Regions from separate parts of the Bacillus sp. D48C genome, predicted to be linked through region 4. Evidence: riboswitches for the same ligand, from Rfam matches in the RefSeq annotation. Region 4 holds a riboswitch; each other region holds the start of a gene.
The links. Region 4 has a riboswitch for thiamine pyrophosphate ahead of tenA (thiaminase II). Riboswitches for the same ligand answer to the same signal wherever they lie in the genome.

Region 1 (7,568 bases), on a different contig from region 4:
CATAAGGCTAAAGCTACGAATACAGTGAAACGCACATTTTGAAATTGCGATTTCAAGGTTTCTTTCATTCATTTCCACCCTTTCTCTATCAGGCTTGGTCGATTTTGGAGCGAAAAATGCTAAAATAAAAAATACATAGTTTTCTTGGCCATAATTAAAGGTTCTATATTCACCCATATACGACTATAACTATGCATACCCTTTTGGTTTCTTTTGTTGCTCATAAGCATAACGTCATTTCTGTATTATACAACAAAATTCATTTCTGAGAAACACTATAACATTTTACATTTTTTGTATAAGATTTGTCACTACCAGAGAAAACTTTAACATTCGTTTATATGTCCGTCAACTAGAAAATATAACAAAGATAGAGCAGAATGTTAAGTGGAAGTGAAAATTTCTTTGTTGAGAAATAAGAAACGAAGATGGATAAGGGTTATCTAGAAATCTATTATATGAAGGAAATCGTGTAAAAATTAACGAACACTTGTTCTTTTTTGGTTTGTTTGTTACAATGAAAGTTCATTGATAGGTTTTGTGTAATTTCCATGAACTTTTACTGATAACATATTGTAGCTTATTTCTTTTTAAAAATAGGGAGGCTTTTACATGAAACAAAAATTTTCAGTTGAAGCGTTTTGGAAGAAAGTAAAACATGTTGCAAAGCAAGCAGGGCAGTCGGTCATTTATACAAGTTTATTACTGTTTTACGTTTTGCAAAGACCCGATGTTCCAAAACGAGTGAAAATTATTGTAATTGGAGCACTTGCTTATTTTATTGCACCGATTGATGCGATTCCAGATTTCATTGCTGGAATTGGCTATACGGATGATTTAGGGGCGTTAACGGCCGCACTAATACAGGTGTCGTTATACGTCAATGAAGATGTGAAAGATAAGGCACGAGTGAAGTTGGCAGAATGGTTTGGTTCGGATATAGACACAACATTTATCGATCAGAAATTAGGTCAATAGGTGAAATCTGTCATAAGGTGACAGGACGAACGTAAGCGAGGAAGTGCATTATGCCATCAGGAAGAACGCATACGAAAATAAACTTAATATCCCTTCCGGTTGTTTTGTTTTTGCTCTTTTCGTATGGATTAACAAATTTTGATTTTTTATTAACTTTTGCAATTGGTTTTTTAGTAGGTACTTCATTTTTAACACCAGATTTAGATACGTACAGTAATGCTTATAACAAATGGGGTTTCTTACGTATATTTTGGTATCCTTATAAGAAAGTAATGCCACATCGATCTTTCTTTACGCATACGATTATACTTGGTGATGTGATTCGTATTGCGTACATGTTAATCGTCTTTTCTCCATTTTTATTCCTATTAAATGTAATCGCACTGGATGGTAATTTGATAGAAATTGCGAAGAAACATGAGGTTGAAATTGTAACGTTCTTAATGGGAATTGTTGTGGCAAGTACGCTCCACATTATAGCGGATAAGGTGAATACGCGCCGAAAGAAAATGATGAGAAAAAAGAAGAAACGCAGAAGATAAAGTAACTAATCGGGAAAAGGACCCTTGCAATTTGCAAGGGTCCTTTTTTAAACAAACGTTTGTTTAAAATTAAGCTTTCAGTACTTTAATTCCTTTTACAATGTTCCAGATGAAGTAGTATAAGCTGATGATTCCGCAAATAGCTAAGACAATCATTGCTCCAATTCCAAGTGTTACATCTGGTTGGTCAGATCCTATGCCCATAATTCCTAAAATGGTTAAGCCGATAAATGTAGCGATACTTGGAATGATGTGTGTCCATAGAGCACGTTTTGCGTGTGGCTTTGTTTCAGCGTCTCCTACAATCCAAACGATAATAGGGAATAAGATAGGGGCAAATAGTACACTAAAGTATGATAACGCAGCTAATATTTTATTTCCGTTCATATATATCACCTCATGAATAATGTCTGTTGTTATACTATTATTATGCAATAATTTAGTTAAGCTTTCTATCGATGAACATTACAAGAACATGACGATTTTGTAAGATTTTTTTGTTAAATGATAAAATTTTCAAAAAAATCTTTTTTAATGGAAATTGTTATGGTACAGTATAAATGGAAGTTGTTGAAAACGTTTTCTTAAACGTTTTTTATTTTTAGGCTTAAAGGTATGATGACCTGATAGTCTATTGATAAGATTGTATTTATTTAAAAGGGGATTCTTTAGGGGGAGAGGACAATGAACACATGGACACAAGTTTATGATCCGTTCGGTAATATTTGGATTTCAGCAGCAGTAGCACTTATTCCGATTATCTTTTTTTTCTTAGCTTTAGCGGTTTTTCGCATGAAGGGGTATGTGGCAGGATTTATTACAGTTGTACTTACAGTTTTAGTAGCATTATTCGCTTATAAAATGCCGTTCACGATGGCAATGGCAGCAACCGGGTACGGTTTTTTGTACGGGTTATGGCCAATTGCTTGGATTATCATTATGTCGGTATTTTTATATAAAATTTCTGTAAAAACAGGTCAATTCGATGTGATTCGTGCATCGGTATTATCGATTACGAACGATCATCGTTTACTCGTTATTTTAATTGGATTTTCATTCGGAGCATTTTTAGAAGGAGCGGCAGGGTTTGGAGCGCCAGTAGCGATTACAGCAGCGCTTCTTGCTGGTCTTGGGTTAAATCCTTTATACGCAGCAGGTCTTTGTTTAATTGCAAATACTGCACCAGTGGCGTTCGGAGCGATGGGAATTCCGATTACAGTTGCTGGACAAGTAACAGGTATTGATCCACATAAAATTGGACAAATGGCTGGGCATCAATTACCGTTCCTATCATTATTTGTTCCATTCTTTATCGTATTTTTAATGGATGGATTTAAAGGGGTAAGACAAACGTGGCCTGCGTTACTTGTAGCAGGTAGTTCATTTGCGATTACGCAGTTCATTACAGCGACGTTCTTAGGACCGGAACTTCCGGATATTACGTCAGCACTTGTAAGTTTAGTGAGTTTAGCACTGTTCTTAAAAGTTTGGCAGCCGAAAGAAATTTATCAATCCGGGCAAGCAAATAATGAGGTAGCAGCAACAACGACAGCAGCATCGATGCCGAAATTAACGTTTGGAAAAGTAGTGAAGGCATGGTCCCCATTTATCGTATTAACGGTTATGGTAGTCATTTGGAGCCAAAATTTCTTTAAGGCATTATTTGCTCCAGGAGGGGCTTTAGAAAGTCTTGTATTTAAGTTTGAAATTCCAGGTCTGCATAATCTAGTAATGAAAGCAGAGCCAATTGTAAATAAACCAACGCCTTACGAGGCAATTCTAAAGTTTGATGTATTATCGGCAACTGGAACAGCGATTTTAATTGCTTGTATCATTTCCATGTTTATTTTGAAAATGAATGTAAAAGATGCAGTAGTGACATTTAAAGAAACGTTAAACGAATTAAAAATGCCAATTCTATCTATCGGATTTGTACTAGGGTTTGCATTTATCGCAAACTATTCTGGCCTATCTTCTACGTTAGCGTTAGCATTAGCTGGAACAGGCGGACTATTCCCGTTCTTCTCACCATTCTTAGGCTGGATTGGCGTATTCCTAACAGGGTCTGATACGTCTGCGAATGCACTGTTCTCGAATTTACAAGCCATTACAGCGCAGCAAGTCGGCGTATCTGAAGTGCTTCTCGTTGCAGCAAATACAACAGGCGGTGTAACAGGTAAAATGATTTCCCCGCAGTCGATTGCCATCGCTTGTGCAGCAGTTGGTCTTGCTGGAAAAGAATCGGATTTGTTCCGTTTTACAGTGAAGCATAGTTTATTCTTCGTAATTATTGTTGGTATTATGACGTATGTACAGGCATATTATTTAACGTGGATGATTCCATAAAAAACAAAAGAAATAAACTTTGAATTTTTCAGATTATAGTGTATGATGGGAAAGTATTGAAAATTAAATCAGTGATAAACTAGGGGTGCCTAACGTATGCGTAGGCTGAGAGAGAAGCGCGTGAACTTCTTAACCCTTTGGACCTGATCTGGCTCGTACCAGCGTAGGGAAGTTAACGGCTTTACATAATGATGTCTTTATGAGCCAGGTCCTTATTTTTTTATGGACCTGGCTCTTTTTATTTTGGCATGCGCTGGCCATATCTCGTCCTTGTCACGAACAGGGGGGCAACAAAATTTATGAAACAATCTGTTTCAGCTGAGCAAATTGAATTGAAATCGAGTTTACCAGGGAGTAAGAAAGTATATGTGGATGGACCACAAGAAGGTATGAAAGTGCCGATGCGTGAGATTGAACAAAGCGAAACGAATGGCGTCCCAAATCCACCAATCCGTGTGTATGATACGAGCGGTCCTTATACAGATCCTGCGTATAAGGTCGAGCTGGAAAAAGGCATTCCAACGCCGCGCCACTCCTGGATTATGGGGCGTGGTGATGTAGACGCATACGAAGGGCGTGAAGTAAAACCAGAGGATGACGGTGTGAAAGTGGCTTCGAAACATGCACCTGTTTTCCCGCAAATGGATCGTAAGCCGCTTAGAGCAAAGCAAGGTGCAAATGTTACGCAAATGCACTATGCGCGTAATGGCATTATTACGTCTGAGATGGAATACGTTGCGATTCGTGAAGGGGTAGAGCCGGAGTTTGTTCGTAAGGAAATCGCAGAAGGCCGCGCTATTTTACCAGCGAATATTAATCATCCAGAAGCTGAACCGATGATTATCGGGCGTAACTTCCATGTGAAGGTCAATGCAAATATCGGAAACTCTGCTGTATCTTCTTCTATTGCAGAAGAAGTAGAGAAGATGACGTGGGCTACTCGCTGGGGTGCAGATACGATTATGGATTTATCTACAGGTAAAAATATTCATACGACGCGTGAGTGGATTATTCGTAACGCGCCTGTACCAGTTGGAACTGTACCAATCTATCAAGCGCTGGAAAAAGTAAACGGAATTGCAGAAGATTTAACGTGGGAAGTATATCGTGATACGTTAATTGAGCAGGCGGAGCAAGGCGTTGATTACTTTACGATTCACGCTGGTGTATTGCTTCGTTACATTCCAATCACGGCAAAGCGTACGACAGGTATCGTTTCACGCGGTGGTTCGATTATGGCGCAGTGGTGTTTATTCCATCATAAAGAAAACTTCCTATATACTCATTTTGAAGAGATTTGTGAAATTATGAAACAGTACGATGTTTCGTTCTCTCTTGGAGATGGATTACGTCCAGGGTCTATTGCAGATGCAAATGATGAAGCACAGTTTTCTGAGCTTGAAACACTTGGTGAATTAACCAAAATTGCTTGGAAACATGATGTGCAAGTTATGATCGAAGGACCTGGACACGTACCGATGCACTTAATTAAAGAAAATATGGAGAAAGAGCTTGATATTTGTCAGGGCGCGCCGTTTTACACACTTGGGCCACTAACGACAGATATTGCACCAGGTTATGACCATATTACATCGGCGATTGGAGCTGCGATGATCGGTTGGTTTGGAACGGCGATGCTTTGTTATGTAACGCCGAAAGAACATTTAGGTTTACCGAATAAAGATGATGTACGCACGGGTGTTATTACGTACAAAATTGCAGCGCATGCGGCTGATCTTGCGAAAGGACATAAAACGGCTCATCAGCGTGATGATGCACTTTCAAAAGCACGCTTCGAATTCCGTTGGCGCGATCAATTTAATCTATCTTTAGATCCTGAACGTGCGATGGAATATCACGATGAAACGTTGCCTGCAGAAGGGGCAAAGACAGCTCACTTCTGTTCAATGTGTGGACCGAAGTTTTGTAGTATGAGAATTTCACATGATATTCGTGAATATGCAAAAGAAAATGATTTAGAAACGACAGAAGCAATTGAAAAAGGAATGAAAGAGAAAGCAGAAGAATTTAAAGAAGCTGGTAGTCATTTATATCAATAACACGTTACACCTCTTTACTTGATTGATCACACTGTAGTACCTAACTTTATTATAGAAGAATCCCCATTTGCTAAGACGGTAGCAAATGGGGATTCTGTTGTTTATCCCGCTATTTGTGGGCAGTAAGACCCCCACCTCAAAATTCAGCGGAAGCAAAGAAGTTAGGTCGGGGTCGGGCTGCCCGTAAAAGCCCGATTGGTTAGGGCTAATAATCAGTGGGGGATGAACAAAACCCCCACTGATTAAAGTTTCACTTTATAAGGCAAAGAAGAGGTGTACCCAGTAGAATAAGAGGAATAGTGTGACGACTGTTGTGAGCGGGATAACGATAAGGGATACACTTAAATAGTCTTTCCATTTTACTTTAATTTTGTTTTGTTTCAGAATATACATCCAAATGAGTGAAGCTAGCGTACCAATTGGTAGTAATAGTGAACCGATGTCACTACCAATGATGTTTGCGAGATAGATTGTTTTTAATGTGACTGGATCTAGTCCCATTTCTGTTAATGTGATCGTACCAATATAAGGGCAGGATGGTTATTGAAGACGTTAGAGAGGATGGATACAAGTCCGCCCATCGCAAAGCTAGCATAGAGTAGATGCTGATTCACAACTGGCTCGAGCCATTGTACAAGTGCAGCTGTTAATCCTGCGTTGTGGAGTCCGTAAATAATGACGTACATAGAGAAGGCGAAAATTAAAATGTGCCACGGTGTCTTTTTCAAAATGTCGACAGGATTTGTTCGTAAGTAGTACCATCTCCAAATGAGAAGAACGAGTGAACCGAGTACCGCAACGATTTCAATTGGTATGGATAAGAAGGATGCAACGAATAGAAGACAGCGCATAAGGAAGACAAAACCTAATACTTTTAACATGAATCTTGTCCGTTTTTGTTTCGTATCAACAGAATTATTTCCTTTTAGTGGATGGAAGTTTTTCGTGAAAAAAATTTCTTCAATATCATATGAAGAAACAGGTAATTTTTTCGGAAGTTTTTTCTTCAAAACTGTATACATGAGCCATGACATAAATAATAAGCCTAATGTTGCAGGTACAAACATCATAGCAGTATGCATATAAAGAGTCATATTAACGATATTTAATGCAATTAAGTTTACGATATTACTTACACCAATTGGTGCACTAGACGCAGTAGCGATTAAAGCGCCACTTAATAAATAAGGAATTTGTTGATGTGGTTTTAATTGAAGGTTTTTTAGAAGAAGAATTAAAATTGGAGTTGTAATTAAAATACTGCCGTCGTTATTAAATAAAAGAGTCATAAGAAAACATAGTAATTGAATATACCAGTATAAACGGTGACCGGACCCTTTTGCTAAATTTGCTAGTTTCGCTGCGGACCAATGGAAGAAGCCGAAGCTTTCTAATATAACTGCCATAACAATAGTCGCTAATATTGTTATGGAGGCTCCTCCTATTTTACTAACAATATCTATGACGTCTGGTTTTGACACAAGTCCAGTAATTAGGATAATGCCAGCACCGATTGCTGCTGGCCACGCCTCATTTAAACCTCGAGGCCGCCAAAAGATAACAATCATTGTTAAGAAGAATACAATAATAGTAATCCATATTTCAATGCTCATATTTTGCCTACCTTTCTATTTTCCCTTAA
Region 2 (7,568 bases), on a different contig from region 4:
GGAAAGAACGAACTATATTAGTATGGAAAGAGAAAGAATTTTATAAAGAAGAAAATTTAGCGGCATTTATCGTATATGGCATGAATAAAGTAAAGAATTTACCGCAGTTTCATAAAGATGAAATTCCAACTTTAGTGCGTATTCTTCGCTTATGCCAAGAGATTGGTTGGTATGAAGAGGCAAATGCTTTTATGATAGCGCAAGGATTAGCTGAGTTTGTTCATACTTCATTGGAATATGAAACATGGGATCTTTTGACGCAATCAGTTGCTTTAAACTATTTAATTATTAAATATCGTATAGGTGAACTGACAGATAGGGATATTGAAATTTGGGATAGAGTTAAATTTAATGAGAAATGTATAACCGATTGTAAACATTTATTATCTCATAAAGAAGTATTGGAGTTTACATTCTTTTATATGTGCAAGAGAGCGAAATCATTATCAAAAGAGCAATTAAATAGTGATATGATGAGTTTAGCAATGTATTGTAATACTTTCGTATATGATTTATATACACATGATTTATTACGTAAATATCGTAAGTGTACAGATTTCCTATCATATTATGGACCTAGTCAGGCAGTTTTAGCATGTCAAAGAGCTGTATTATCTCAAATTTCCGATCGCTTAGACCCGTTAAAGACAACTCATGTAGATGATTATTTATATGTGATGAAAGAAATGATGGAGCATATGACGCTAGGAGTAATGGATCGATACGGTCATTTTATTGGAAAGCTACTATCTTATGTGCCATTTTTCGAAATGATACAAGTTCCACAGCATGCATATTATTGTGAAGAATTACTGTATATTTGTAAGGGCATTGAATATAAAGAAGAAACACTACGCAATTATATATTTATACAATTACATGATTGTTTACCATCATTCTTTAGGCTATTTCTTAAAAATAAGCGTTACGCAACGATTCATGATATTCTTTTCTATTGGTGCGATGACGAACAACGAATGAGCTTAGAGAAAAAATATAATCTGAGCTTTATTTATGAAAAATATGCTTGTGGATAAACAATATTTTCGATATGAAAAATTAATATAAATTAAAAAGGATCTCCAGTTTATGTGAGATCCTTTTTTGTTAGTAAAACAAGGAGAAAGTGATTAAGACAAGAAACAACATTCCATATAGGAGAAGTTGTGCAGTATAACTTCCTTGTATACCAAAAAAAGTATTGGCTTTCTTATACAAATTCAATATGTATTTTATTGGAGTATCTTTGAAAGATTGGTACACAGTGTCTCCTCTTTCTAAGCTTCTTGTTCTTGTTTTTGGTTATAAGGGACATTAATATATCTAGCTACAAATAATAAAACAGCCATAAAGAATATTGGAAATACAGTAGATAAATAAAAGCCATTACTAATTATATTTGTTATGAGAGCACTCAAAAGAAATATAGCGTTATAAATATGGGCAATTTTTTGTTTTAGTTGCACTTGAAATGATTCCATCATAATTTCTAATGCAACAAAAGCAATAATAATAGATAAAAATACAATGTTTGTATTGTAAATGATTAAACAACAGATTAAACCTAAAAAGGCTACGTATTCAATTATAAGAGGTATATTGCGTGGCATACAACTTACCTAACTAAATATGGCAGTGGATTTACTGCATTTGTTTTTTCAAAATTCCATTCTCCATTATGTAATTCAAAATGAAGATGTTGCCCGTATGAATGACCTGTGTTTCCCATATGACCTACTAATTGTCCAGTTTGTACTTGATCACCAGCTTGTACAGTGCGATCCTTCATATGAGCATAAACAGTTGTATATAATTTCCCATTGATTTGATGCGCAATGAAAACAACATTGCCATAGCTAGCTGAATAATAAGATTTCACAACTTTACCTGCAGCAGCAGCTTGGATAGAGACGTTCCCTGGAGCTGCAATATCTATACCATAATGCATTTGTTCCCAGCGTATATCAAAGGTTGAGCTAATTCTTCCTTGAGCAGGGAATTTGAAAGCAGCTGGAATAGATGAAGGCTGATCTGTTTTGGCTTGTGGTTGATTTTGTACTACATAGTGTTTTGCTACATATCCGTATCCTGTGCCAAAACGAATTTTATACCAAGTTCCTGCAGTTTCTACTACTTGTACTTGTGTACCTTTTTGTAATGAACCGAGTAGAGCGCTACTTGTACTAGTGTTGCTACGTACATTCAGATTAGGTGTTGCAACAGTATATTTTGTATTATTTTGAACGGTGATTCCTTTTACTAAGGGCTGTGAACCATTAGAGATGAATGCTTTTTGTACGTAACCTGTTTGGCCATTATGTGATATTTTATACCATTCGCCTTGATCTTCTTGAACGGTAATGAACTTGCCATTTGGTAATACATCTAAAATGGAAGATTCTAAATTAGGTTCGGAGCGAACGTTCAATGCATTAGCATTGACGATGTATTGATCATTAGATCGAAGTTTGTTTTTTAGTAAAATAGCATCTTTTTGTACATAACCTACTTTATTATGAACAGATACTTTATACCAACCATTAGTTATTTCAAGGATGTTCACTTTTGTATTAAAGCGAATTGTATCAATTGATGTGCTTTTTACGCTATCTTCTGTATGTAATGCTACTTGATCGACTTTGACATACCCAGTTTTAATATTAGATAATTGTTCAGCGTTTGCTTTTTGTACATTTGTTTCACCCATAGAAGGAAGTAAAGAAGCAATCGCTACAGTAGTTGCTGTTAAAGCAGTAGCTTTCATATTCATATAATAGAGACCTCCTCTAGTTGTATAGTTGTAATTTTATTATAGTATAAAGATATAATATAGTGGGTGTATTCACATAAATGTAATATGAAATCAATATAAAAATAAATTTTTTGAGGATAATGATTCCTTATTATCCAATTAATTAGGATAATAATTTCTAAGATAGAATATAAGTATTATATAGTTTTGTTATTTTGTTGACAATTGAGAAAATTAAAACAGTTGATGATGTCTTATTACGATGTTATACTGACAGTGATAATTTCATAGTTTGCTAGGAGAGCTGGTGTTGCCAGCTGAGAGTAGGCCGTAAGCCTTTGATCCTTTTCATTACCTGATCTAGATTATGCTAGCGTAGGGAAGCAATTCGGACACTAATAATAAGTCCCCGTTTCTTTGCGTATAGAAACGGGGCTTTTTTGTTTAAAAATTTCATATTGAAACCACTAGGGGTGCTTGTTGTGCTGAGAGAGGAATAATCCTTAACCCTTACAGACCTGATCTAGGTAATACTAGCGAAGGGAAGTGGAGCAACGAATAAATTATAATTTTATTTGCTGTAACCACTTCTTATTTAGAAGTGGTTTTTTATTTAAATACACATACCGGAAGGGGATAGCGAAATGAAATTTTGCGATAGATTATTAGAAACTGTACAACCAGTTTGGGAGATGAGTCATAATCATCCGTTTGTAGTAGGTATGGGGGATGGCACGTTAGAAAAAGATAAGTTTCAGTATTACATTATTCAAGATTATTTATATTTGTTAGATTATGCAAAGCTATATGCGATTGGTGTTGTAAAAGCAACAAATCCACAAGTAATGGGGAAATTTGCTGAACAAATTGATGGCATATTAAATGGAGAAATGACAATCCATAAACAATATGCAAAAAGACTGGGAATTTCTATAGAGGAGATAGAGTCTGCAAAGCCATCTGCTAAAAATTTGGCTTATACAAATTACATGATGTCTGTATCTCAAAATGGCACACTTGCGGAATTAATAGCAGCACTTCTTCCATGTATGTGGAGCTACTGGGAAATTGGAAAGCGTTTAAATGATATTTCTGGAGCAAGAGATCATGAGTTCTTTGGTGAGTGGATTCAAGGATATAGTTCTGAAGAATACGGTAACCTTTGTATTTGGTTAATCGATTTATTAAATGAAATGGCAGTTGGAAAGTCTGAAAAAGAGCTAGATCAATTAGAGGAGATTTTCCTATATTCCAGTCGATTTGAATATTTATTCTGGGATATGTCCTATCGTAAGGAGATGTGGGGATTTGAGGAGCAAGAACATACTACAGTTTCATAATGTTTCTTTTCATTATGATGAGAAACCAATCATCAATGAATTAAATGCTTCTATACAAGATAAAGAGTTTGTAAGTATTATCGGACCGAGTGGATGCGGGAAAAGTACTCTATTTCGCCTTATTACAGGTTTAGAAGAAGTAAGTACTGGGCAGATAGAGCTGACAGAAACGAAGAGCCATCCTGTAGGGTATATGCCCCAAAAAGATATGCTCCTGCCGTGGCGAACGATTATTGAGAATGCTGCTCTGCCGCTAGAGTGTCAAGGTGTACAGAAGAAAGAAGCACAAATAAAGGCCAAGGAACTGCTACATAAATTTGGCTTACAAGGGTATGAGACAAAATATCCGAAAGATTTATCTGGTGGTATGAGACAACGCGTATCTTTTATTCGGACTTTATTAACAGGTGGGGAGGTATTGTTGTTAGATGAACCGTTTAGCGCGTTGGACGCTTTAACGAAGGCATCTTTGCAAGAATGGCTGTTTGAACAATGGAAAGAGTGGGAAAAAACAATTTTATTTATCACTCATGATGTGGAAGAAGCGTTGTTTCTTTCTAATCGAATTTTAGTAGTAGAGCAGCAACCGATAACTACTTTAACCGAGAGGGTTGTACCGCTTGATTGTAATCGAACAAGAAAAGATTTATATAAACCTGAAGTGTTAGCGCTTAAAGATGAGCTTCTTAGTATGTTACAAAGGCAGGTACTCGTATGATGAACCGGTTGAAGGAGCTATTACCTGCCCTTACACTTTCTAGTATTTTACTTGCCTTTTGGGAAGTAGGCGCAAGGATCGTAGATGAAATGTACATTTTACCGTCACCGTCTGCGATTGTAATGAAGATATGGAAACTAAAAGATATATTATTTACGGTTCATTTGCCGGCAACATTATATGTCGTTTTAATAGGTGTGGCAATTTCTATCGTACTTGGGGTAGGGCTAGCGATGTTAATGAACGCGAGTAATTGGATGGAGAGAGCATTTTATCCATTATTAGTCGCTTCACAAACGATTCCTATTACAGCGCTTGCTCCGCTCTTCGTTTTATGGTTTGGATATACGATTTGGAGTAAAGTCGTTGTTACGGTTTTAATTACGTTTTTCCCGATTGCGGTCAATACGTATGATGGACTACGCAGTACGAAAAAAGAATGGGAAGAGCTTTTAGTTACATACGGGGCAACGAAAAAAGATGTTTTTCTTAAATTAAAATTGCCGTCTGCTCTTCCTTATTTTTTCTCAGCTTTAAAAATCGCAGTTCCGCTTAGTGTTATCGGAGCAGCAATTGGCGAATGGCTCGGTGCGCAAGCTGGGTTAGGATATTTCAGTAAAAGAATGATGACGCAGTTAGACGGAGCAGGTGTATTTGCACCCATTGTATTGTTATCATTACTAGCTATTTTCTTCGTCATCCTTATTTCGATATTAGAAAAGAAATTCATTAGTTGGAGGAAGCATTCATGAAATTATTAAAACGCATCTTTGTGTTTACATTATTAGTTGCAATGATTGCTGGATGTTCTAGTAATTCAGCATCAGATAAGAGTAAAAAAGAAAAAGAAATAACGGTCATGCTTGATTGGTACCCAAATGCGGTACATAGCTTTATTTATGCAGCAATTGAAAAAGGCTATTTTAAAGAAGAAGGAGTAAAGGTGAATATTAAATTCCCTTCTAATCCGACTGATCCATTAACTTTAGCAGCTGCAGGAAAAGTAACGGTTGGCTTATATTATCAACCAGATGTTGTTATGGCAAAAGCAAACGAACAAATTCCAGTGAAATCAATTGGAGCTGTCGTACGTTCCCCATTAAATCATGTTGTATCACTGAAGTCAGCAGGCATTCAATCGCCAAAAGATTTAGAGGGGAAAACAGTTGGATATTCTGGAACACCTTTAAGTGAGATGTATTTAAAAACGATGGTAAAAGAAGCTGGTGGTAATCCAGATACAGTGAAAGTAGTCGATGTTGGCTTTGATTTAGTACCAGCATTAATTACGAAAAAAGTGGATGCGGTAACAGGGGCATACATTAACCATGAAGTACCTGTTATGCGTCATGAAGGTCATGAACCAGCGTACTTTAATCCAGCAGATTATGGTGTACCGAATTATCATGAGCTTGTATTTGTAACAGGTGATAAAACGTTGAAAAAAGATAAAGAAGCGTTGCAAGCCTTCTTACGTGGTACGAAAAAAGGCTATGATTTCATGAAGAAAAATCCAGATGAAGCATTAAATATTTTATTAAATCATCAAGAAAAAGAAAACTTCCCGCTTGTGCCAGAAGTTGAAAAAGAAAGTATGAAAATTTTATTAGAGAAGATGGAAACGAAAGATGAGCCATTTTTATCAGATTCAAAAGAATCATGGGAAAAACAAAATAAATGGCTGAAAGATAAAGGAATGACGAAAGAAATCGTTCCGGCCGATGAGCTATTCGAAAATATTTTAAAGTAGGCGAATGAATATGAAAAATGAGCTTCATGTAATCTCAAATGGTCACATGTCATTCGAAGAGTTAGTGAGTGTAGCGATGCAAATTGAGAGCGAGATTGATTATTTGCATATTCGTGAGCGTGAGAAAAGTACGAAGGAATTATATGAAGGGGTGGAAAGCCTTTTGAAAAAAGGCTTTCCAGCATCAAAGCTTGTTATCAATGATCGAATTGATATTGCTATTTTATTAAATATCCCGCGTGTTCAACTAGGATATCGAAGTACAGATGTAAGGTCAGTGAAAGAAAAGTTTTCTTATTTGCATGTCGGTTATTCCGTACATTCTTTAGAAGAGGCGATAGAGGCTTTTAAGAACGGGGCTGATTCGCTCGTTTATGGTCATGTATTCCTAACAGAGTGTAAAAAAGGTGTGCCAGCGAGAGGGCTTGAAGAAATTTCGGACATTGCAAGGAGCTTATCGATACCAATTATAGCTATTGGAGGGATTACTCCTGAGAATACAAAGGATATTCTGGCAAGTGAAGTAAGTGGAATTGCTGTTATGTCTGGAATTTTAAGTAGTAGTAACCCGTATAGCAAAGCGAAGTCTTATAAGGAATCAATAAGAAAGTGGGCGGAAAAACATGTGTGAGAAGTATGATGTAGCGATTATTGGTGGTGGTGTAATTGGTAGTTCAGTTGCACATTTTCTAGCAGAAAGAGGACATAAAGTAGCGATTGTAGAGAAGCAAAAAATTGCATCGGAAGCTTCGAAAGCAGCTGCTGGTTTACTTGGTGTTCAAGCAGAATGGGATGCGTATGATCCGCTATTTGAACTTGCTAGAGAAAGCCGAGCTATATTTCCACAACTTGCAGCAGTTTTACGTGAAAAGACGGGTATTGATATTGGATATGAAGAAAAAGGAATTTATCGTATTGCTCAAAATGAAGATGAGAAGGAAAGAATTCTTCACATTATGGATTGGCAGCAGAAAATAGGTGAAGATTCTTATTTTCTAACGGGAGACC
Region 3 (7,568 bases), on a different contig from region 4:
GGTTCTAATTTAAGAGGGAAAGATATTAATATCGGGAAAGAGATTGTAGACTCCCTTAAGAAAAACAAAAATCTTGGCTGGAAATTTGTAGATGAAAAACAAGCAATTTACGGAGTTGAGCGTGGGGATTATTATGCAAGTATTACGATTCCAAAAGACTTCTCTGAAAAAATCGCAACTGTTCTGGATGAAAATCCGAAAAAACCAGAACTGGATTACTATGTGAATGAAAAAGTAAACGCGATCGCACCGAAGATTACAGCAAAAGGTGCATCAGGTATTACAGAAGAAATTAGTAAAAACTTTGTTAAAACAGCAAACGGTGAGATTTTTAAAATTTTCAATGACCTTGGAATCGATTTAGAAACAAACTTACCAAGTATCGAAAAAGTAAAAGATCTTGTATTTAAGTTAGAAGCGCAGTTCCCAGAAATGAATACACTCATGGATAAGGCGTTAGATGATGCGACTCGAGCAGAAGATATTGTGAAAGTGGCGCAAAAAGATTTACCTGTTGTAGAGAGTGTAATAAATGATGGGCAGGAAGCATTGGCGAATTTAGATAAGTTCTTTGCAAGACAAGATCAAACATTAAAAAACGCTCCAGGAACGATAAGAAATGATTTAGTAGTAGCAAAAGGCGTTATGGATAGTGCAGCTGTATTTACTAACTTTTTAATGAATCCAGGTGTGGATTTAAATATTCCTGATTTCTCTGGAATGAATGGATTACCTGAATTCCCTGCAAGACCGGACCTTTCTAAGTTGAATAATGACGGATATAAAAGTATAGCGCAAAATATTAATCAAACAGTAAATAATGTTTTAAGCTCATCACGTGCAGGAACAGCTTATGGGAAAAGTGTTTTAAATGGATTGCAAAATGGTCAGTTTGATCCAGAACAAGCAAAGAAAGATTTAAATGCAGTATCAAATCAATTGCAAGCTCGTACAGAAGGTATTTCGTATCTTATTAATGTATTTACTGAACTTCAAAACTCAGCGACGACTGATTTTGGAAAAAGCTTTTTCCAAGGGCGAGTGGATCGCCTAACTAAGCTGAAAAGTGGTATGGAAAATGCAAACAACGGTATTAAAGATATTGTAAATGTTATCGGTACAGGACAAGAAGTAAAGAAAGATGTAACAGATGTAGCAAATCAAAAATTAGATGCAGCAAATGCATTAATTGATCAAGCTGAAAAAGATTATAATGAAACGTTTGTAGCAGATTATAAAAAAGCAGTTAGCACAGTAGATCAAGCTAAAGCTAATGCGAATGAAATATACGATAATGCAAAAGCTGATTATGATAAAGCGAAAAATGGTCTAGAAAGTACTAAATCTAGTGTCCAAAAAGCACTAGAGGATGTACAAAACAAAGGTATTAATGGTTTAGAAGGTTCGAAGGAAGCCTTGAAAAGCTTAAATGGTCAATTCCAATCTGGAATCGGTTTAATTGATGATATGATTCCAGTTCTAGAAAGTACAAATAAGGTTTTAGCGGATGTAAATAGTGATAAAAACCTTAATAATGGAATCGCAAAATTAAATAAAGCGAAAAGTAGTCTGCAAAAAGGTGTAGATGCAACGAATAAGGGGATTACACTTCTTAACAATGGACAGAAACCTACAAAAGATGTAATTGAAAGTATTAACAATGCTGCGAAGGGCGGATCAGCTCAATTAACAGATGTATTATCGACGTATGATTCAGAGATTGTACCTAACTTCAATACAGCAATTGCTCGTACAAAAGAGATGTCGAAAAATACAACTCAAATTTTAAACGATGCAGACAAAAAGCTTCCAGATGTTAAAAAGTTACTAGAAGATTCATCAAAAGGCTTGGTAGACGGTAGAAAGAAATTAGTAGACATTAAAGCTGAAATGCCGGAGACTGAGAAAAAGATTAAAGATTTAGCAAATAAAATTCGTGATTTTGAATCTGAAGAGGATTTAAAAGACATCATACGCTTATTGAAAAACGATGTTGAGAAGCAAAGTGATTACTTTGCGAATCCAGTAAATTTAAAAGAAAATAAATTATTTGCGATGCCGAACTACGGTTCAGCGATGTCACCATTCTATACAGTGCTTGCATTATGGGTAGGCGCATTATTAATGGTTTCATTATTAACGGTAGAAGTACACGAAGAGGGCGCGAATTATAAGAGCCATGAAATTTACTTCGGACGTTTATTAACATTCTTAACGATAGGTCTTTCACAAGCGTTTATCGTATCGATGGGAGATATATTCTTACTCGGTACGTACGTAGTCGATAAGTTCTGGTTTGTGTTATTTAGTTTATTTATTGGTGGAGTCTTCGTTTGTATCGTATACTCACTCGTTTCTATTTTCGGAAACGTTGGGAAATCGATGGCGATCATTTTACTTGTACTGCAAGTAGCAGGATCGGGCGGAACATTCCCAATTCAAATGACACCAGCGTTCTTCCAAGCAATTTATCCGTTCTTACCGTTCACGTATGCAATTAGTGCAATTCGTGAAACAGTTGGCGGAATGCTTTGGGATATCGTAACACGAGATTTACTTGTGTTAAGTGTTTTCGTAGTAGTTATGATTGTTGCTGCGTTATTACTGAAAACACCAATTAACAAATCAAGTGAAAAATTTGTTGAGAATGCAAAAGGAAGTAAAATCATTCATTAAGAAAAGGTTCCTACCGAGAGCGGTAGGAACCTTTTTGTTTAATCGAACTTTAGTTTTTTTAATGCGTCTGCGAACGGGTTGTTTAATGGTTCTTCTTCTTTTTTCTGTTGTTTCATATATTTTTGAACGTCACGTTTATCAGCTTTGTTTCCAGATTCTTTTTTACGTCGCTCTTGGAATGTTGATAATTTCTCGCGATAGCCACATTTACATGCAAAGATTTGACCTGCACCTTCACCACGTAATTCTAGTTTCTTCTTACATTGCGGACAGCGAGCGTTTGTTGTACGAGATACATTTTTACGATGACCACATTCACGATCTTGGCATACGAGCATTTTTCCCTTTTTGCCGTTTACTTCTAGCATTGGTTTACCGCAGTCTGGACAAGACTTCGTTGAAATGTTGTCATGTTTATATTTTTTATCACTCGATTTAATTTCAGAAACAATTTCTTTCGTATAGTTCTTCATTTCAGAAATGAATACTTCTTTTTTCAGCTTACCTTTTGCGATAGCCTCAAGTTTTTGTTCCCATTCACCAGTTAGTGTAGGGGATTTTAACTCTTCTGGTACTAAATCAAGTAATTGACGACCTTTTGATGTAATGTGAATATCTTTACCACGTTTTTCAATTAAGAAAGAGTTGAAAAGTTTGTCGATAATATCTGCACGTGTCGCTACAGTACCTAATCCACCAGTCGATTTTAACGTATCAGCAAGTTGTTTATTTTGCGTATCCATATATTTTGTAGGATTCTCCATTGCTGAAAGTAAAGTTGCTTCATTAAAGCGTGCAGGTGCTTTCGTTTGACCTGATGTTTGCATAATTAACTTTACAGTTAATGTATCGCCCTTTTCGATGTGGGGTAGAAGCTGCTCTTTTACGTCATCAGTTACATCATCGTCTTCAAATCGATTTTCGTATACTTCCTTCCAACCAGCATGTAAAATTGTTTTTCCGCGTGCAATGAACGTTTCACTACCAACTTTGGTACGTAATGTTAGTTGCTCGTATTCGAATGCTGGGAATAAAACAGCTAAGAAACGTTTTACAACTAAATCATAAATTTTACGTTCTTTATCTGTGAATGCTGAGAAGTTAACGTATCCTTCTGTTGGAATAATCGCATGATGATCGCTTACTTTACTATCATCAACAAATGATTTATTAGCCTTGATAGGCTTTTGTAATACTTTATGTGCTAAAGGACGGTACTCTCCAACGCCACATGCTTTTAAACGTTCTGGAAGTGTTTCAACGATATCAGATGAAATGTAGCGTGAATCTGTACGAGGGTACGTTAGCACTTTATGTTGTTCATATAACTTCTGCATAATGTTTAATGTTTCTTTCGCAGAGTAACCGAACTTTTTATTTGCATCACGTTGTAATTCAGTTAAATCGTAAAGACCAGGAGAGAATGACTTCTTCTGTTTTTTATCAATTTCCACAACAGTAGCATGTTGTTTATCTAAACCTTTTACAATACCATCAATTTTTTCTTTATTAAAACTACGGCTATTGCCATTTGCATCTTGCCAAGTAAGTTTGAGTTTCTCCATCGTTTGAGCTTCGATGCCGTAGTAAGTTTGTGCTTTGAAGTTCTTGATTTCATCTTCACGACTAGCAATCATAGCGACAGTAGGCGTTTGTACACGACCGCAATTTAACTGAGCATTAAAGCGAGTCGTTAAAGCGCGAGTTGCATTAAGACCGATATACCAGTCAGCTTCTGAACGTGCAACTGCTGAAGCGTATAAATTGTCATAGGCTTTACCTGGTTTTAAATTTGCAAAACCATCTTTAATTGCTTTATCGGTTACAGAAGAAATCCATAAACGTTTGATTGGTTTGTTTAGCTTAACTTTATCGATGATCCAGCGTGCGACTAATTCCCCTTCACGTCCAGCGTCTGTTGCTACAATAATTTCATTTACATCTTTTCTAAGTAGCTGACTCTTTACAGCATTAAACTGTTTACCAGTTTGTTTAATAACCGTTAATTTCAAACGCTCTGGTAGCATCGGTAAATCTTCTAAATTCCACTGTTTATATTTCACATCATAGCTTTCTGGATCTGCTAATGTAACGAGATGACCTAAAGCCCAAGTTACAATATATTTACTACCCTCAAGATAGCCGTTTCCTTTTTTATCACACTTCAGTACACGAGCAATATCTCGTGCAACGGAAGGCTTTTCAGCGATTACAACGCTTTTTGACATATTAAAAACATCCTTTCAAATTTCCATAAGTTAAATATAGCATACATCTTCTTGAGATTCAGTTTCGCTTCATATTTGAGCTGTTTTTAGTGGAATGAACAAAATCCTCACTGATTAAAGTTTCACTTTATATAGAAAAGTAAAGAACTTGTTATTTTACTAGAATAAGAGTAGACTTTGAAGTAGATGAATAAGAAACACATGGGAGTTTGTGGATACAAACTGAGAGTATGGCTACTAGTCCGTCATTGACCATTTGAACCTGTTGGATAATGCCAGCGTAGGGAGAGTGTAAAAGCACATGTTCAGGCACTTTGCGTACGCGCGAAGTGCCTTTTTGTGTATCTCCCATCATTATAGTTAGGAGATGAAAAGGATGAATATGAAAGAAATTAGTAAAGTAGTGGATTTGGTGAGAGAATCTAATCCGCTCGTTCATAATATTACAAATGTTGTTGTAACAAATTTTACTGCTAACGGTTTGTTGGCACTTGGGGCATCGCCTGTAATGGCGTATGCAAAAGAAGAAGTAGCAGAAATGGCTAGCATTGCTGGAGCGTTAGTATTAAATATGGGAACACTTCGTCCTGAGGAAGTAGAAGCGATGTTACTTGCTGGTAAATCAGCAAATGTGAACAATGTGCCAGTACTATTTGATCCAGTTGGTGCAGGAGCAACTTCGTATCGAACAGAAGTTGCGAGACATATTCCAGCCGAAATAGATTTAGCAATTATCCGCGGCAATGCGGCTGAAATAGCAAACGTTATTAATGAGAAATGGGAAATTAAAGGGGTAGACGCTGGTACTGGAAATGGCAATGTTGTAAGTATTGCAAGGCAGGCAGCAGATGAACTAAATACAGTTGCTGTCATTACTGGAAAAGAAGATGTTGTTACAGATGGAGAGCGAACTGTTCTTATTCGAAATGGTCATCCTATTTTAACAAAGGTTACGGGAACAGGGTGTTTACTAACTTCGGTAATAGGAGCATTTGTAGCAGTAGAAAAAGATTATGTAAAAGCAGTAGTAGCCGCATTAACGTTTTATGGTGTAGCTGCGGAACTGGCAGCTGTTAAAACAGTAGAAAAAGGGCCAGGTAGTTTCCAAATTGAATTTTTAAATCAATTAGCGAATACAACTTCAGCTGATATTGAGAAGTATGGGAAGATTGAGGAGTTAGAGTAAGGGGGATGAAACATACGATGCGCATTGAAACAAAGAAAATGTCTAAGTTATTACAAGTGTATTTTATTATGGGAAGTAATAACTGCACGAGGGATCCTTTAGCTGTATTGAAAGAAGCGTTAGATGGTGGAGTGACACTTTTTCAGTTTCGCGAGAAGGGGGAAGGTTCTTTAATCGGAGGAGATAGAGTGCGCTTTGCAAAAGAATTGCAGACGCTTTGTAAGGAATATAGTGTTCCTTTCATTGTAAATGATGATGTAGAATTAGCCATTGAATTAGATGCAGATGGTGTTCATGTAGGACAAAATGATGAAGGGATTACATCTGTTCGTGAAAAAATGGGAGATAAAATTATCGGCGTATCTGCTCATACAATTGAAGAAGCACGCTTTGCAATCGAAAATGGAGCAGATTATTTAGGTGTTGGACCTATTTTCCCAACGAGTACGAAAAAAGATACGAAAGCGGTTCAAGGAACGAAAGGATTAGCTTATTTTAGAGAACAAGGAATTACAGTGCCAATCGTTGGTATTGGTGGGATTACAATTGAAAATACAGCGGCAGTTATAGAAGCGGGTGCGGACGGTGTTTCAGTTATTTCAGCAATTAGTTTAGCTGAATCTGCGTATGAAAGTACGAGAAAATTAGCTGAAGAAGTAAAGAGAAGTTTGTAGAAAAGGACATGTAGTATTTTAAGTGCTACATCGAGAAGTAGACTGCCCAAAAAATTTAAACAAACATTTGATTAAAAAAGCACAAACCTTTTTAAATAAGGGTTTGTGCTTTTTCTTTAAAACATAATAGAAATTAAAAGCATTCCAATTCCGATAGAAGTAAATGTTGCAATTAAGCCTGGAATCATAAAGCTATGATTTAATACGTATTTACCGATACCTGTTGTACCAGTACGGTCAAAGTTAATGGCAGCAACGATTGTCCCGTAGTTTGGAATGAAGAAATATCCGTTTACTGCAGGGAACATCGCAATCAGTAGTGCTGGTGGAATACCAAGGGATAGTCCAAGTGGCATTAAGGCACGTACTGTTGCTGCTTGGCTGTACAGTAAAATAGATAGAATGAATAGTGCGATGGCAAATAGCCAAGGTGCACTTGTTACTAAATGCTGAATAGATCCTTGAATCATATTTAAGTTTCCATTAAAGAAAGTATCTCCCATCCAAGCGATACCGAAAATAGCAACAACTGCTGTTGCTCCTGCTTTAAAGACGTTACCAGACACAATGCTTTCTACATTTGGTTTACAGAAAATAATAATAAGAGCCGCGATAGTTAACATAACCATCTCAATTGTGTTCGGCATGGAAAGACGGGCTAACTTCCCATCAACTATCCATCCTGGACGAAGTGCTTCAAATGAACCAAGAAGTACAACAAGGAAGGTTCCTACAAGGAAAAGGATAACTGATAATTTGGCGCCCTTTACACCTACAAATTCTTTTTTCTCTTCAAGCTTAGGA
Region 4 (7,568 bases):
TATCTAATTATAAATTCAAATAAACAGATTTACAAGTTGTATTGTAAAAAGTAAATGTTCACTTGAATTAATATTTATCAACAATTGTATATGTTTTCTATATATACAACGTATATAAAATACTTTACATTATGTTTAAGTTGTTAAAACATTGTGTTAATTTTTAGAAGAAAAATGTAAACGTTTTATTAGGGGGAGAAAGTATGGGGAAGTTATTTTTAAAAATATGTTTTTTCGCATTAGTGACCTTATGTTCATTTGTAGCGAAAATATCATATGCTGAAGAGAGGCAACCAAATAATTATCCTATCATATTGGTGAATGGATTTGCTGGATGGGGTAGAGAAGAAATGCTTGGCGTAAAGTATTGGGGTGGTGTTCATGATATACAGGAAGATTTGAAACGAAATGGTTATACGGTACATACCGCAGCTGTTGGACCTGTTTCTAGTAACTGGGATCGTGCATGTGAATTGTATGCGCAAATTAGCGGTGGCACAGTAGACTATGGTGCCTCGCATGCTGAGAAACATGGACATAATCGTTTTGGCAGAACTTATAGTGGTTTTACGCCGAATTGGAGTGAAACAAATAAAGTTCATTTAGTTGGGCATAGCATGGGTGGACAAACGATTAGAACATTAGTACAGCTATTAAAAGAAGGTAGTTTTGAAGAAAAGAATTATGCGAAAAATCACCCAGACACCAAAATATCACCACTATTTGAAGGCGGAAAATCATATGTTCATAGTGTTACAACATTAGCAACCCCTCACAACGGTACAACACTTGCGGATGGTAGTCTTCTGCTGCCGTTCGTTAAAGATTTACTCATTACAGCTGCGAGCTTTGGAGGAAACAATAATTTATCTTTATATGATTTTAAATTGGATCAATGGGGTATAAAGAAGATTGCTGGAGAGTCCTTTTTCCAATATAGTAATCGTATTCTAAATAGTTCACTTTGGAAAAATACAAAAGATATAAGTCAATGGGATTTAAGTACAGATGGTGCAAAGGAGTTAAATAATTGGGTAAAGACGCAACCGGATGTTTATTACTTATCTTATAGTGGACATGCATCACAAGCAGCACCTATTACAGGTTTACATTTGCCTCATATAACGATGAATAAAGTGTTGATGGGGAATGCATTTTTCTTAGGTTCTTATGCGAGATATGAAGAAAACCGTCCGTTAGTTGATACTTCTTGGTGGCAAAATGATGGTGTAGTAAATACCAATTCTATGATTGCACCAATTTCTAATGTTGCTGTAAATAATCATGAGTCATTACAGGTTGGAAAATGGAATCATATCGAAACGAAAGCGAATTGGGATCATCTCGACATGGTAGGATTAAGTGTTTCAGACTCGTTAGGTTTTTCTAGCATTCAAGAGTTTTATAGAACAATTGCTGAAAAGCTATCACGTTTACCGAAATAAGTAATAATAAAGCGCTCTCGATGGAATTCGAGAGCGCTTTATATTATATTGAAAGAGGGGTTTGGTAGAAAAATATGGGGGGATATTATGAAGATTCAAGTTGTATTATCAGGATACGGAACAGTAGGCAGAGAGTTTATAAAATTATTAAATGAAAAGTATTCATATATATATGAAACATATGGGATTCAATTAGTTGTAAGTGGCGTATTAGGAAGAAATATTGCAATACATAATGAAGACGGCTTATCTCTTCATCATTTATTGATGTATGGTGGCGGTACCGCTGCAATTGAAAAATATTTAGAGTATCATCCGAAGGAACGTGCAACAACTAGCATAAGTGGTACTGTATTGGTAGAATCAACAGTTACAAATCTTAAAGATGGAAATCCAGGGAAACAATATATGAAACAAGCGATTGAGAAACAGATGGATATAGTAGCAATTTCAAAAGGTGCACTCGTTACAAACTGGAGAGAAATAAATGAAGCAGCAAGAGGCGTAAATGTACGAATTCGATATAGCGGTGCAACAGCCGCTGCACTACCGACGCTAGATATCGGACAATTTAGTTTAGCCGGTTGCAGTATTGAAAAAATAGAAGGAATATTAAATGGAACAACTAATTATATTCTTACGAAAATGTATGAGGAAGATATGACATTTGAAGAAGCACTGAAAGAAGCGCAAAATAAAGGAATTGCTGAGACAAACCCTATATTAGATATAAGTGGTTCAGATAGTGCGTGTAAATTGTTACTTTTGACAAACAGCTTAATGGAAACAGAGAAAACACTTACTGATATACATATAAAAGGAATCGAGCACGTTACAAAACAACAAATACAAAATGCTAAGGAACAACATAAAATTATTAAATTAATAGCATCAATATATAAGGATGAGGGTGGCAATGTGAATTTAAATGTTGAACCGTGCGAAATAGAAAAAGATCATCCGTTAGCAAAAGTAAATGGGACCGAAAAAGGAATTACGTTCTTTACAGATACGATGGGACAAGTTACTACAATTGGTGGGGCTTCTAATCCACGAGGCGCTGCAGCTGCAGCTTTAAAAGATGTAATTAACTTATATCGAAAAGACTTGTAAGACCGTACCGCCCTTTATAAAAAATACATATGTCGTGGACCTTTTGTGAATGAAATAAATATGCAAAAATGATTGCAGGGGGTAAGGAATTGTTTAAGGATTTTAAAGTTGTTAAAGATCGTCCCGTTTATATTCAATTGAAAGATTATTTGAAGAAGATGATTATGAAAGGGCACTTGCTCGGGAATCAAAAAATCCCATCAACAAGGGAACTAAGTGAATTACTAAGTGTGAGTAGAAACACTGTACTTGCTGCTTATGCAGATTTAGAGCAAGAAGGACTCATTTATGCAGTTAAAGGAAAAGGGAACTTTGTTGCGAAGGTAGATATATCTAACACTTCGTCTGTTGAAATAGATTGGAAAAATAAACTTAATACAGTGACCGCATTAGCGGATGAATTAGATTTAATGAAACATGGTGTTCGTTGGGAAAAGGGAATGATTGTTTTTAATAGTATAGCCCCGGATGAGAAGCTATTTGATGTTGAAAACTTCAAAAGAGCTTTTCTTACTCGTATGTCCATTGAAGGGGACATCGTATTGAACTACGGATATGCAAAGGGATATAAACCGTTAATGAATTATTTACTTCATTACATGGAAATGAAAGGTGTAGACATTTCGAATAAAGATATTCTAATTACAAATGGATTTACAGAAGGATTGGATATTGTACTTTCTTCTTTATCAAAAAAATCCGGTCGTGTCATTTGTGAGAATCCAACTCACCACGCTGCACTAAAGCTGTTCCGTTTACATGGACTTGAAGTTCATGGGATTGATATGAATGAGGATGGTATTGATACGAATGAAGTTGAAAAAAGCTTACGTGAAAAAGATTTTGATTTTGCTTATTTAATTCCTTCTTATCATAATCCAACCGGTATTGTTACGAGTTCAGAGAAAAGAACGGAATTGATGAGGTTATTCTCGAAATATAAGGTTCCTATTATAGAGGACGGATTTAATGAAGAATTACGTTATTCAGGTTCACATTTAGCTCCCTTATTAACTTTTGCTGGAGCTGGCAATAATGTGATTTATATTAGTAGCTTTTCAAAGGTACTTTTCCCTGGTTTACGTGTAGGTTGGATTATTGCAGATAAAGAGCTGATTCATTATTTAGAAAGCGTAAAAAGAGCAAGAACAATCCACACATCTACGTTAGATCAAGCGGTTCTATTTCAATATTTACATGAGGGGTATTTTGAGAAATATTTAAAAAAGGCAAGATCGGTTTATAAGAAAAAATATGAGTTAGCTGTCGGCGCGTGTAATCAGTTCATTCCTTTCAAAAGAATGACTGGAGATGGTGGACTTCATTTATTTATAGAGCTAGAAGAGCATATGAATGCCCGCACACTTTTACAAAAGTGTTATGAGAAAGGCGTTACGTTTTCACCTGGAGATGTTTTTTACTCTGATGGAGAAGGGGCGAACACTTTCCGATTAGGGTTTTCGCGCTTGAAAGAAGAAGAAATAGTTCGGGGAATTAAAATAATTGGTGATACATTAAAAAATGAAATTTGGAGTTGAGAAAATGAAAATCGGTGTTATTATGGGCGGGGTATCGTCTGAAAAACAAGTTTCAATTATGACAGGGAATGAAATGATTGCTCATTTAGATAAAAATAAGTATGAAATAGTCCCAATTACATTAAATGAAAAAATGGATTTAATTGAAAAAGCGAAAGACATTGACTTTGCGTTGCTCGCATTACACGGGAAATATGGAGAAGATGGGACAGTTCAAGGAACACTGGAGAGTTTAGGGATTCCTTATAGCGGAAGTAATATGTTATCTAGTAGTATATGTATGGATAAGAATATTTCGAAAAAGATTTTACGTTATGAAGGTGTAGAAACACCAGATTGGATTGAACTTACAAAAATGGAGGATCTAAAGCTTGATGAGTTAGATAAGTTAGGATTTCCATTAGTGGTAAAACCAAACTCTGGCGGATCGAGTGTCGGGGTGAAAATCGTTTACAATAAAAATGAATTGATCTCAATGCTAGAAACTGTATTTGAATGGGATTCTGAAGTAGTAATTGAGAAGTATATAAAAGGTGATGAAATTACATGTTCCATTCTGGATGGAAAACAGTTACCTATAGTTTCAATTCGACATGCAGCCGAGTTCTTTGACTACAATGCAAAATATGATGATACTAGTACAGTTGAGGAAGTTATCGAACTTCCAGCGGAAATTAATGAACGTGTAAATAAAGCGTCACTGGCTTGTTATAAAGCATTAAAATGTAGTGTTTATGCAAGAGTTGATATGATGGTGAAGGATGGAATTCCATATGTAATGGAAATTAATACATTACCAGGGATGACACAATCAAGTTTATTGCCAAAAAGTGCAGAAGCAGCGGGAATTAGTTATAGCAAACTATTAGATATGATTATTGAAACATCATTAAAAGTTAGAAAAGAAGAAGGGTTTTAAGGGGATTATATAACTAATTCTTTTGACAGTTTCACGAAGTATGCTATGATGAATACATTATAAAAACAAAATATTTATCCACTAGGGGGGCCTTTTATAGGCTGAGATCAAATGTGATTTTGAGACTCTTAGTACCTGATCTGGTTAATGCCAGCGTAGGGAAGTGGGAAAGACGTTGCTATTTAATGAGTAAATAAATACTGTCAATTTCACTTTCTTTACGCCTGTAAAGAAAGTTTTTTTATTTTACAGCTTTAATAATTGTGGATAAATACTTATATTTTATACATTATTGGAGGGATTTAAATGACTTTTTCACAATCATTACGTAAAGAAGTAGATTCAATTTGGGAAGCGAGTTTTAACCATCCTTTTGTAAAAAAACTTGGTGAAGGAACGTTAGATTTAGCTAGTTTTCGCTATTATGTGCTTCAAGATTCATATTATTTGAGTCATTTTGCTAGAGTACAAACTTTAGGAGCTGCAAAAGCTCTTGAATTAGAGACGACAGCTCGTATGGCACATCATGCTCAAAATACATATGAGGCCGAGTTATCTTTACATGAGAATTTTGCTAAAAAGCTAGGGATAACAAAAGAAGAAAAAGATAATTTTATTCCTGCGCCAACTGCATATGCGTATACTTCACATATGTATCGTGCTGCGTATGAAGGGCATTTAGGAGATATCATTGCAGCAATTTTACCTTGCTATTGGTTGTATTACGAAATTGGGGAACGTTTAAAAGAATGTCAGCCGGAAGAGCCAATTTATAACGAATGGATTTCTGCTTATGGATCTGATTGGTTCCGTACGCTAGTTGAAGAACAAATTACACGGTTAGATACTATTGCTGAAAAAGTAACAGAGGCAGACCGCAAGCGTATGAAACAGCATTTTATTATTAGCAGTCAATATGAATATTCATTTTGGGAAATGGCTTATACATTAGAAAAGTGGCCAGTGGATACAGACGTAAAAGACGTAATTGGATAAAGAATAGAAGTAATGTTAGAGATAGGTATGGATCATACCTATCTCTATATTTTTTCTTGTCAAATTTGCGTAAAGTCATTAGTGCTACGGATATGGTGAAATAGAATATCGATAATTTAGCTCATTTAATTGTCTACGCATTAACTGGATAAACTTCTGTCACATTTATTTTACAATTAAAGAACGTAAATGTTGGTGGTATGAAGTTAAATAAGAAAAGAAACCCGAGCTGTTAGCTGTAACGGAGTTGTGTTTTCTTTGCAGGAATTTCTAAGTTAACATGAAGTGCTGTTCATACAATATGCAAATTTGCATATTGTATTTTTTTGAGTTCTTTGTGTGTTAAAATAAAATATAGAGATATATAAATATAAAGAAGCAAAAGCAGGAATATCCAATGAATTTTGAGAGGTGTTATATGTTTACAAATAAGAAATTAATTCGATTTGGTTTATCGTTGTTTGTATTTTTAGGGATAATTAATTTTACAATCAGCTATTTCCAAACATATCTTGAAACAGCAGCAGATATTAAATGGGTAATTCCAGAAATTTGGAAAACTATTTTACTAGATGTTCCTCAAGGTATACTTGTTCTTTTAGGCGCAATTGCATTATATGATTTCACAAAAGAGGCATCACAAAAAGACGCATCAATCTAAGTGTGTCTTTTTTCAATTAGAAATTTCATAGAGAGCTTTGCTGGAGAAATAGAATAAAAAGCCCTAATTAGGGCTTTTTTCTTTATAGGAATTTCTTAACCGTCATAGAAACCGGTTACTTAGAGGTGTTATAGCAAAGGCATTTACAGTACAAGAAAATCTAAGTGATATATGGAAATATATAGGATTTGTCCGCGTGATTATTGAGAAATTAATTGAGCTTAGTAAGTATGAAGATATGACGCTAGAATTTATATTTTATAATTTCTATTTATAAAAATGAGCCCATAGTAAAAATAGGTATATGAACAAGGTGCATCATCTAGTGATAAGTCATACTTTGTTGGTGTACGTATTGAACTTAGTTTATAGCGCTATTTCTACTTAGATGTAACGAACAGAAATATAGGGAAGCATCAATGAGGTTGTATTTTATAAACGGAGGTTATGAAAATGAATCAGTTTCAACAAGAAATACAAGCGTTAAGCCTTAATGATTACCGATCTGGAAATATTGTCTATTGGGACCAGCAAAATCAATATCCATATTACTATATTGAAGATGCTGCTCGTCGCTGTGGGGGTTGTGGTCGCTGTGGGGGTTGTGGCGGAGGTCGTTGTGGCGGATTCCGTTGTATTGGTTGCTTCGGTTGTTTTGGTTGCGGAGGTTGTGGCGGTTGCTCTAACTGTTTTAATGGTTTTAGTGGTACTACTGATACTACTGGTACTATTATAACGTATGAATATTGATTGCATTTATCCTGCTATTTGCCGGGCAGTAAGACCCTAAAAAAATTCAGCGAGAGCAAAGAGAAGTTAGGTGGCCGGCTGCCCATAAAAGCCCGATGGATGAGGGCTAATTAAAGTTTCACCTTATCAATTAAAAAACATTAGTT

Region 1: it holds a riboswitch for thiamine pyrophosphate, as region 4 does, so the genes downstream of both, thiC (phosphomethylpyrimidine synthase ThiC) here and tenA (thiaminase II) in region 4, are expected to answer to the same signal.
Region 2: it holds a riboswitch for thiamine pyrophosphate, as region 4 does, so the genes downstream of both, tenA (thiaminase II) here and tenA (thiaminase II) in region 4, are expected to answer to the same signal.
Region 3: it holds a riboswitch for thiamine pyrophosphate, as region 4 does, so the genes downstream of both, thiM (hydroxyethylthiazole kinase) here and tenA (thiaminase II) in region 4, are expected to answer to the same signal.

Annotation. Positions count from the first base shown of each region.
Region 1 covers NZ_JBKFAQ010000003.1:289,500-297,067, forward strand. The annotation lists gene ACLBXA_RS10275 (LTA synthase family protein) at 1-68, opposite strand, end outside; gene ACLBXA_RS10280 (YkvA family protein) at 613-978, shown strand; gene ACLBXA_RS10285 (metal-binding protein) at 1,029-1,520, shown strand; gene ACLBXA_RS10290 (DUF4870 domain-containing protein) at 1,590-1,907, opposite strand; gene lldP (L-lactate permease) at 2,205-3,866, shown strand; TPP riboswitch at 3,938-4,053, shown strand; gene thiC (phosphomethylpyrimidine synthase ThiC) at 4,166-5,926, shown strand; partial or broken gene ACLBXA_RS10305 (arsenic transporter) at 6,182-7,539, opposite strand.
Region 2 covers NZ_JBKFAQ010000004.1:410,106-417,673, reverse strand. The annotation lists gene ACLBXA_RS14055 (DUF3965 domain-containing protein) at 1-1,037, shown strand, start outside; gene ACLBXA_RS14050 (hypothetical protein) at 1,278-1,610, opposite strand; gene ACLBXA_RS14045 (SH3 domain-containing protein) at 1,616-2,770, opposite strand; TPP riboswitch at 3,040-3,151, shown strand; TPP riboswitch at 3,212-3,314, shown strand; gene tenA (thiaminase II) at 3,397-4,092, shown strand; gene ACLBXA_RS14035 (ABC transporter ATP-binding protein) at 4,061-4,810, shown strand; gene ACLBXA_RS14030 (ABC transporter permease) at 4,810-5,562, shown strand; gene ACLBXA_RS14025 (ABC transporter substrate-binding protein) at 5,559-6,560, shown strand; gene tenI (thiazole tautomerase TenI) at 6,571-7,191, shown strand; gene thiO (glycine oxidase ThiO) at 7,184-7,568, shown strand, end outside.
Region 3 covers NZ_JBKFAQ010000012.1:56,285-63,852, forward strand. The annotation lists gene ACLBXA_RS23580 (YhgE/Pip domain-containing protein) at 1-2,676, shown strand, start outside; gene topB (DNA topoisomerase III) at 2,715-4,904, opposite strand; TPP riboswitch at 5,096-5,208, shown strand; gene thiM (hydroxyethylthiazole kinase) at 5,281-6,090, shown strand; gene thiE (thiamine phosphate synthase) at 6,096-6,764, shown strand; gene ACLBXA_RS23600 (anaerobic C4-dicarboxylate transporter family protein) at 6,881-7,568, opposite strand, start outside.
Region 4 covers NZ_JBKFAQ010000007.1:232,979-240,546, forward strand. The annotation lists gene ACLBXA_RS18645 (esterase/lipase family protein) at 204-1,445, shown strand; gene ACLBXA_RS18650 (homoserine dehydrogenase) at 1,533-2,558, shown strand; gene pdxR (MocR-like pyridoxine biosynthesis transcription factor PdxR) at 2,648-4,096, shown strand; gene ACLBXA_RS18660 (D-alanine--D-alanine ligase) at 4,101-5,015, shown strand; TPP riboswitch at 5,089-5,194, shown strand; gene tenA (thiaminase II) at 5,322-6,011, shown strand; gene ACLBXA_RS18670 (DUF3937 domain-containing protein) at 6,409-6,672, shown strand; gene ACLBXA_RS18675 (heterocycloanthracin/sonorensin family bacteriocin) at 7,120-7,422, shown strand.